Regions from separate parts of the Mesorhizobium sp. CA6 genome, predicted to be linked through region 2. Evidence: predicted binding sites of a transcription regulator. Region 2 holds the regulator's gene; the other holds the start of a gene.
What was found. Region 2 encodes LexA, which represses DNA repair genes until DNA is damaged. Its sites were predicted from a motif close to TGTTCNNNNTGTGTTCNG; they were not measured.

Region 1: the regulator LexA is predicted to act here: its motif matches at 2,692-2,709, upstream of LB526_RS13835 (carbohydrate kinase family protein).

What each region holds. Positions count from the first base shown of each region.
Region 1 covers NZ_JAIUHI010000008.1:54,908-59,683, reverse strand. The annotation lists gene LB526_RS13850 (GFA family protein) at 1-123, opposite strand, end outside; gene LB526_RS13845 (TfoX/Sxy family protein) at 213-545, shown strand; gene LB526_RS13840 (pseudouridine-5'-phosphate glycosidase) at 568-1,485, opposite strand; gene LB526_RS13835 (carbohydrate kinase family protein) at 1,528-2,466, opposite strand; gene recA (recombinase RecA) at 2,834-3,931, shown strand; gene alaS (alanine--tRNA ligase) at 4,369-4,776, shown strand, end outside.
Region 2 covers NZ_JAIUHI010000012.1:143,261-148,036, forward strand. The annotation lists gene glp (gephyrin-like molybdotransferase Glp) at 1-279, shown strand, start outside; gene LB526_RS19385 (alpha/beta hydrolase) at 328-1,158, opposite strand; gene kynU (kynureninase) at 1,206-2,453, opposite strand; gene lexA (transcriptional repressor LexA) at 2,887-3,621, shown strand; gene LB526_RS19400 (ComEC/Rec2 family competence protein) at 3,658-4,776, opposite strand, start outside.

The sequences.
Region 1 (4,776 bases), on a different contig from region 2:
GCCGCCGCCCTGCTGCTTGCGGCAGATCGAGCAGTAGCAGAGCATGAACGGCACGGGCGTGTGGCTCTCCACCTCGAAGCGGACGGCGCCGCAGCGGCAGGAGCCTTTGAGCAGGACAGGCATGGCGGGAACTCCGTTTCCAGGTTTCAACCTGTCAGCATGCTTTTGGTTGCGGCGATGACAAGGCCGATGACGGATGAGATGATCGCGGCATGGATAATGCGCGTCTTGAAGAACTGTTCGAAAGCCTTGGACCGATCGCCATCCGAAAACTGTTCGGCGGCAAGGGCATCTATTGCGACGGCGTCATCGTCGCGGTCGTCGTACGCGGCGAGCTGATGCTCAAGGCGGACGAGGAAACAATTCCCGACTTCGAAGCCGCCGGCTGCAAGCAATGGACCTATACCGGCTCGCGCCACGGCAAGGAGGTGGCGATGCCCTATTGGAGCATTCCCGACGAGGCCTTCGACGATCCGGACGAAATGGCGGTGTGGGCGCGGCGGGCTTATGAAGCGGGACGAAGGGCGGGGACGCAATCCGGGTGAGGGGGGCCTTCGCCGCGCGTGCCTACAACGCCTTGGCGATCTCCGCCGCCAGCCGCGCATTGTTCTCGACCAGCGCGATGTTGGTCTTGAGGCTGCGGCCGCCGGTCAGCTCCAGGATCTTCGACAGCAGGAACGGTGTCACCGCCTTGCCGGTGACGTTGAGCGCCTCGGCCGCCTTTTGCGCGGCCTGGATGTAGCCGTCCATCTCGGCGGCCGGGATTTCGTCATTCTGCGGCACCGGGTTGGCGACGAGGATGCCGCCGCCCAGGCCCAGCGCTTGGCGCGTTCGGTAGAAATGCGCGATGTCTTCCGGCGCATGAAGGGTCAGCGGTGCGCGGAAGGGCGACTGCCTCGACCAGAAGGCGGGCATCGTCTCGCAGCCATGGCCGATAACCGGTACGCCGCGCGTTTCCAGCACTTCCAGCGTCTTTTCGATGTCGAGAATCGCCTTGGCGCCGGCCGAGACGACGATGACCGGCGTGCGCGCCAATTCGTCGAGGTCGGCCGAGATATCGAAGCTTTTCTCAGCGCCCTTGTGGACGCCGCCAATGCCGCCGGTGGCGAACACTTTTATGCCGGCCATATGCGCGGCGATCATGGTCGCCGCAACCGTGGTGCCGCCGGTGCGCGTTTGAGCGACCGCGAAGCCGAGATCGGCGCGCGACAGCTTCATGGCGTCGCCCGTCATGGCAAGCGATTCGCGCTCGCCGTCGGAGAGGCCGATCTTGATGCGGCCGTCGACCACGGCGATCGTTGCCGGTACCGCGCCGCAGTCGATGATGATCTGCTCGACCTTGGCAGCCATTGCGCCATTGTCGGGGTAGGGCATGCCGTGGGTGATGATGGTGCTTTCCAGCGCCACCACGGGCCGGCCGGCGGCAAGCGCCTCGGCCACCGGCGGATGGATATCGACGAAGGGGCGGGCGGTGTCAGGTGTCATGGCTGTCTCCGATCCGAAGGGATTGCTTCGGCAGTGGTGGCCCTATGCCACTTCCCGCGGCTCCGGCACAAGGGCAAGCGCCTGCGTGAAGGTGGCGATCGTGAAGGACGGCACGGCCTGCGGGCTCTCTATGGCGAGCATCGCCGCGGCAAGGCCTTCGCGTAGTGCTGCGCGCAGCGGCAGGCCGCGCAGCAAGGCGGCGACGGTTGCGCCGGTCAAGGCGTCGCCGGCGCCGGTCACGTCGGCCACCTTGCGCGGCGCGGGCGGGTCGATCTCGAAGATGCCGGTATCGTCGAAGCCCAGCACCGGAGCGCTGCCGGACGTGACCACGCCGGCGTTCAGGCCAGCCCGCCGGAGCGCGTCGACGAGCGTTTCGCCGGATGGCGCCGCGCCGACCAGCGCGGCGGCCTCGCGGCGGTTCATGAAGAGCAGCGACAGGTTGTCGAGCAGCGGCGCCAGGCGGACGACCTTGGCCGGCGAGACGGCGATGGCGAAGACCGGCCGGCCGCCGGCAAGCGCCAGCAGACGCTCCAGCGCGGCCGTCGGCAGGTTGGCGTCGCACAGGATGGCGTCGGTGGCGGCGATCGCCTCGCGCACCTTGGCGCGCCTTATTTGTTTGGGGAAGGCAAGGTCGTAGAGCGCCATGTCGGCAAGCCCGACGATCAACTCGCCTTCGGCATCGATCAGCGCCGTGTAGCTCGGCGTCGTGCGGTCGAGGAACACCACCGAAAGGTCTTTTATCCCGGCGTTGTCGATCGCCGAGGCGACCGTGTCCGCCGCAGCGTCACCGCCACGCACCGAGATCAGCGAGGCCGACACGCCGCGCTTCACCACGCTGCGCAGCGCGTTGAAAACCACGCCGCCGACGTCTTCGCGCATGACGCCGGGATTCGAAGCCGCGGGCACATAGACGCCCGAGACCTGGCCGCGCCGGTCGATATGGGCGCCGCCAAGCGCCAGGATTGTTGGGGATATCGGCATTTCGGGTCGATGACTTTCGTTGATCGTGCGGCCGCGCACACTAGAGCGGTTCAGCGTTTCACGGAATCGCTGAACTGCTCTAAGTCTTTATCCTGGACGGAAAGCCGGCACGCACCGCAATTGCTCTAGGTTTCCTCAGGTCGCCCTGCAATCGGGGTTGCGATTCGGACGGCCGGGTATCGAAATCTCTTCTGGACCGGTGGTTGCACTCCGCACCAGCCCTGGTGAGACAAAAATAGAACAAATCCAGATATTGATTATTTTTCAGATATTTGTTGCCCCTTGCCAAATGAGAACAAAAAAGGTACAAAACAAGCAGGGATCACGGATTGTCCGGCCTTCATTGACGACCAAGGGGTGATGTATCATGGCTCAGAATTCTTTGCGGCTTGTAGAGGATAAGGCAGTGGACAAATCAAAGGCTCTGGACGCGGCGCTGTCGCAAATCGAGCGCGCGTTCGGTAAGGGCTCGATCATGCGGCTCGGCGCCAACGAGCAGGTGGTCGAGATCGAAACCGTGCCGACCGGCTCGCTCGGCCTCGACATCGCGCTCGGCGTCGGCGGCCTGCCGCGCGGCCGCATCATCGAGATCTACGGGCCGGAAAGCTCGGGCAAGACGACGCTGGCGCTGCACACGGTGGCGGAAGCCCAGAAGAAGGGCGGTATCTGCGCCTTCGTCGATGCCGAGCACGCGCTCGATCCGGTCTATGCCCGCAAGCTTGGCGTCGACCTCGAGAACCTTTTGATCTCGCAGCCCGACACCGGCGAGCAGGCGTTGGAGATCTGCGACACGCTGGTGCGTTCGGGCGCCATCGACGTGCTGGTCGTCGACTCGGTGGCGGCACTGACGCCGCGCGCTGAAATCGAAGGCGAGATGGGCGATTCGCTGCCCGGTCTTCAGGCTCGCCTGATGAGCCAGGCGCTGCGCAAGCTGACCGCCTCGATCTCGCGTTCCAACACCATGGTCATCTTCATCAACCAGATCCGCATGAAGATCGGCGTCATGTTCGGCTCGCCCGAGACGACCACCGGCGGCAACGCGCTGAAATTCTACGCCTCGGTGCGCCTCGACATCCGCCGCATCGGCTCGGTCAAGGACCGTGACGAGGTCGTCGGCAACCAGACCCGCGTCAAGGTGGTGAAGAACAAGCTGGCCCCGCCCTTCAAGGTGGTCGAGTTCGACATCATGTATGGCGAGGGCGTGTCGAAGACAGGCGAGCTGATCGATCTCGGCGTCAAGGCCGGCGTCATCGAGAAGTCGGGCGCCTGGTTCTCCTACAATTCCCAGCGCCTCGGCCAAGGTCGCGAGAACGCAAAACTGTTCCTGCGCGACAATCCTGATACGGCGCGTGAGGTCGAGCTTGCGTTGCGCCAGAATGCCGGACTGATCGCCGAGAAATTCCTCGAGAATGGCGGCTCCGAAGGCGGCGACGACGGTTTCGAGGATGAAGCCGGCGCCCTGTAAAGTGCGTTTACCTGGGATTTTGCGCTCCGGGGCGATCCGCAGGCGCCCGAGGATAGTTGGTTGGCTTAGCCGGAGTTCGGCCGCAATCCTGGTTTATCGCCTTATGCTTATGTAATCGAGTTCTTGTATTGCGTAACCCGAACCGCCGGCCTTCGTGCCGGCGGTTTTGCATTGTGCGGGCGGGGCTGAGCCGCCGCTCGTCCGCCGATCGGCCCAAAGCGCGTCGCGCTGCAATGAATTCAGGCAATGCGCTTTGGTCCATGCTTGTGCCTGTCGTTTTCCCAAAACCGCTTGCGCAGTTTTGAGCGACACGCCTGTTTTCCGTGTTTCTGGACAGGCACAAGAGCTATCGCTAAAAGGCCAATCTATCTTCTGAAACACCAAAGCCCATTTGCCGCCGGCCGGGCCGGCGGTTCTTGCGAAAAAGGCAGTATGCAATGAGTGGCGTGAACGACATCCGGGCGACATTCCTCGAGTACTTCCGCAAGGAGGCCCACGAGATCGTCGCCTCCAGCCCGCTGGTGCCGCGCAACGATCCGACGCTGATGTTCACCAACGCCGGCATGGTGCAGTTCAAGAACGTCTTCACCGGGCTGGAGAAGCGCCCCTATTCGCGCGCCGCGACCGCGCAGAAGAGCGTCCGCGCCGGCGGCAAGCACAACGACCTCGACAATGTCGGCTACACGGCGCGCCATCTCACCTTCTTCGAGATGCTCGGCAATTTCTCGTTCGGCGACTATTTCAAGGAGCGCGCGATCGAGCTTGCCTGGAACCTGATCACCAAGGAATTCGGTCTGCCGAAAGACAAGCTCTTGGTCACCGTCTATCACACCGACGACGAGGCG
Region 2 (4,776 bases):
TTCCTGAAACCGCTGCTTGCCCGGCTCGGTGGCCGCGATCACCATCAGGATATGCGAACGGCCCGGCTTGGCACCGCGATGCGGGCCAACGACCTTAGGCAGGACTATGTGCGCGCCGTCGTGCGCGAGGACGCCGGCACCTTGGTCGCGATACCTTTCGGAATCCAGGACTCCTCGATGCTGCGGATGCTCGCCGACGCCAACGGCCTGATCGTGCGCGAGCCCTTTGCGCCGGCGGCGGAAGCCGGCGCTGAATGCAGCGTGCTCATGCTGCGCTAGGCGTCGACGAAGTCGATCCTGATACGTCGACGAAGTCGATCGTAACCCTTATTCGTCCACCAGCGTACGGGTCAGGGGATGATCCGGGTCGGCGAGGCCATCGACAATGTTGAAATGATGTCGGTCCGGCTCGACCACTGAACGGGTGGAGGCGCCGAGCCCGGTCCAGATGTTGGCGAGCAACGCGCTCTGGCGCAGGAATTCCGCACGCTCGCCGCCGCCGGCCCAGCAGGTGATGCAGGCTCCCTGTCGAGGCCGCAACAATGCCGGGCTTTCGCTCCGCGCTTCCGGCTCGTCGATGTTCAGGGTCTCGTTCAGCGCTGTGAACATCAGCGGCCGAAGGTCGTGCAGGCCTGAAATCGAAACGACCTTGCGTATGCGCCGCGCCACATCGGATGATAGCGGTGAGACCGTGGTCACCATTCGGCTCGCGAGATGCCCGCCGGCCGAGTGCCCGGTCAGCATCAGCGGACCATCGACCATGGCCGCCGCCTTCTCGATCGCTGCCGCGGCCTCGCCGACTATGCCGCTGATCCTGGTCTGCGGGCACAGCGTGTAGGAGGGCATGGCGACGGCAAAGCCGCGGCCGAGCGCGCCTCCAGCCAGATGCGACCAGGAGCTCTTGTCCGACTCCATCCAATAGCCGCCGTGGATGAACACAACGAGCCCCTTTGGCGCCGCAGACGGGAGAAACAGGTCGAAGCGATTGCGCGGCGCTTCGCCGTAGATAACATCGAGCCGCGCCCTGCCCTCTGACTGCAGCCTTTCGCGGAATGCCCGCGCCGGCCCATCCCACGCCGCCGGCCAGCGGTCGCCGCCGGCGATATTGGCGCCATTTGCATAAGCGTCATCCCAGTCGACAATACGATGTCCCAGCAACGGTATCTCCGCGATCAGATCATTTGTTCGGCATCGCCGATTTAAAGTCAGGTAACGGTTGTTTTGACGGCAAAGCGCGCGTCTTGCCAGACGCCAGTGCGCAGGATGTCCTGCAGCACCTCGACTGCATTCCAGACATCGCGGTAGCCGACATAAAGCGGCGTGAAGCCGAAACGAATGGTGGATGGCGCGCGGAAATCGCCGATCACGCCGCGCTCGATTAAGGCACGCATCACCTGGTAGCCATGCGGATGTGCGAACGAGACCTGGCTGCCGCGCTCGGCGCCTGAGCGCGGGCTCTCCAGCTCAAGACCGAAGCCGCCGCATCTGGCCTCGACAAGCCGGATGAACAGGTCCGTCAGCGCGACGCTTTTTCTCCGCACGGCCCTCATGTCGACATCGTTCCAGAGATCCAGCGCCCCTTTCAGCGCGCGCATCGACAGCACCGGCTGCGTTCCGCACAGGAACCGCCGGATGCCCGTGCCCGCAGCGTAGCCCTGCTCGAACGCGAAAGGCCGGGCATGGCCCCACCAGCCGCTGAGCGGCTGGCGAATGTCGCGGTGATGGCGGTTCGCGGCGTAGATGAAGGCTGGCGAGCCCGGCCCGCCATTGAGATACTTGTAGGTGCAGCCGATGGCGAAATCGGCATTCGAGCCGTCGAGATCCACCGGCAGCGCACCCGCCGTGTGGCAGAGGTCCCAGACGATCAGCGCACCGGCTTCATGAGCCTTGCGGGTGAGCGCCGCCATGTCGCGCAGCCGGCCGGATTTGTAGTTGACGTGGTTGACCAGGATGACCGCGACGCGATCGTCAACCAGTTCCTCAATCGTCGGGGCATCTGCGCATTCGAGCCGCAGCACCGTGCCGGACCGCGTCGATGCGACCCCTTCCGCCATGTAGAGGTCGGTCGGAAAGCTGTCGCCCTCGGCAACAATCACCGAACGCTCGGGCCGCATTGCAAGTGCCGCATGCAGGACCTTGTAGATATTGATCGAAGTCGTGTCGCAAACGACCGTCTGGCCGGGTTTCGCGCCGATCAGCCGTCCTAGCTGGTCACCTAGCTCGATGGGCATATCGAACCAGCCGGCGGTGTTCCAGGCGCGGATGAGATCCCGCGCCCATTCCTGCCTCGTGGCAGTCTCGATCTCGCTGAAGGCGTCGATCGAAGCAGCGCCCAGCGAATTGCCGTCGAGATATAGGACGCCTTCCGGCAAGACGAAGCGATCGCGCGTCGCGCGCAGCGGATCCGCGGCATCCATCGCCTCGACTTCGGCGAGATCAGGAATTCCCCTCATTGTGCTGCCGCCTCCATTTCGATCTGGCCAAGGGGGTTGTCTCACCACCCTCGGCGACAGGGCAAGAACCTTTGGTCCTATGTTAGCTGGTCCATAGACGGCGAAGACTGCGGATCGGAACTTCGCCAAGGTTGGCATTTTGGGTTCGTTTCGTTCACGGTGCCACGCGCTTACGGTACGAGCCGACGTGATCCCAACCACGGCTTCGTGATCGTGTCGGGTTGTATTTCAGCTTAAGGGGAACTCCAAAATCGAGCGGAATCAATGCCGCTGCCCCAGGAGGGGCAGCCGGCCGTCACCGGATGCGACATTGTTTCGGCAGCCTTAACAAATTCACTAAACTTTAAACGGTTGCGGAACACAACTGGAACAGATAGTGTTTGTTCTGGGTTTGTTTTTCTGATTCTGGTTTCAGAACCCGTGGGGGCCGCCGATGCTGACGCGCAAACAACATGAACTCCTGATGTTCATCCATGAACGCCTGAAGGAGAGCGGGATTCCTCCATCATTCGATGAGATGAAGGAGGCGCTCGACCTTGCCTCCAAGTCCGGCATCCACCGGCTGATCACGGCGCTGGAAGAACGCGGCTTCATTCGCCGGCTGCCGAATCGGGCGCGCGCGCTGGAAGTGCTGCGCCTGCCCGACTCGATCGCGCCTGGCCTGAATGCCGCGAAGAAGTTTTCGCCGAGCGTCATCCAGGGCGGCCAAGGCAATCTCAGTCGCCAGATCAAGCCGACGACTCCATCACGCACCCCGACGCCAAGCAATGACGACGAGGCCGCGGCGGCCGTATCCATTCCGGTGATGGGCCGCATCGCCGCCGGCGTGCCGATTGACGCCATCCAGCACCAGACGCATTCGATCTCGGTGCCGCCGGACATGATCATGGGCGGCGAGCATTACGCGTTGGAGGTCAAGGGCGACTCGATGATCGAGGCCGGCATCTTCGACGGCGACACCGTCATCATCCGCAATGCGAACACGGCAAGCCCGGGTGAGATCGTGGTGGCGCTGGTCGACGATGAGGAGGCGACGCTTAAGCGTTTCCGCCGCAAGGGTGCCTCGATCGCGCTCGAGGCCGCCAACCCGGCCTATGAGACCCGGATCTTCGGACCGGATCGGGTCAAGGTTCAGGGCAAGCTCGTCGGACTTATCCGCCGCTACTGAGCAGAACTGCCCGGCCTTCTTCGCCCGAACGACAATCTATTGGGCCGGTGCGGCGGCTGGTTTTTCCGGCTGCTTATAGGGCGCCAGTCCCCTCGCCTCGCGCGTGTATTTCCGCTGCTCGTGCCAGGGTCGGTATGGTTCTACGACCGCGTAGCGGACGGTTGGCCGCGCGGTTGCCGATTGCGGATCGAAGAAAACGGCGGCGCTGCCGTCGCGCGCCAGCTGCCGCTTGGTGACGACGAGCACACGCGGATCGCGGCACGGGTTATAGGCCGTGGCGTCGTTGATGACGATGAGGTCGGCGAAGCCGCAGGCCGGCCGGGCGGTGTCGCGGGTCTCGGCGAGCGCGACGATCGCGCCGGAAGGATGCCGACCGATGCAGAGATCGCCGCTGCAATAGAAGGGCGAGCCGGGCGGCAGGTCGGCGGGATCGGCAATGTCCAGCGTATCTTTGGCGAACCTTTCTGGCGGCACGATCTCCTCGGCTTTCAGCGCCCGTTTCCAGTTGTCGGTGGTGAACTCGTTGGAGCGTTCGCGATTGACGGCAAGCTCGCCGCCGCCGATCGGCATCGCCACCAGATGCGCATCCTCCGAGATAAGCACGTCCGGTGTGCGGACGTGCGGAATGGCCAGCAGCGCAGCGAGCGCGAAAGGTACGGCGGCAAGCCTCAGCCAAGTGGTAGCCATGGTCGCGATGACCAGCGCGACCGTCGCCAGCAGCACCGACTGGATCGAGATCAGCCCCACGGCGTCGACCGGTGAGCGCTCGGAAATCCATGCCGAAATGGCGATCATCGCCGTCAGGCCTTTGCCCATGACAAAGAGGAAGGGACCGTCTAAGCCGAAGGGCATGGCCAGCGCGCTCAGCACGGCGAACGGCATGACGACCAATGAGACGATCGGCATGACCGCCAGATTGGCCAGCAGGCTGAGCGGCGACACCCGCTGGAAGTGCCAGATGGCAAACAACAATGTTGCGCTGCCCGCGATGAGCGACGTCACGGCGGCGCCACCCGCTCCAATCGCCAGTTTTCGCGATAAGAACCCGAGAAACGAACGCTTTGCCGGCGGCGCGGTCGTTTTGCCGGCGCGATAGTCGGCAAAGCCGGCATAGGCGCCGACCAGGGCGGCGGTGGCGGCGAAGGACATCTGGAA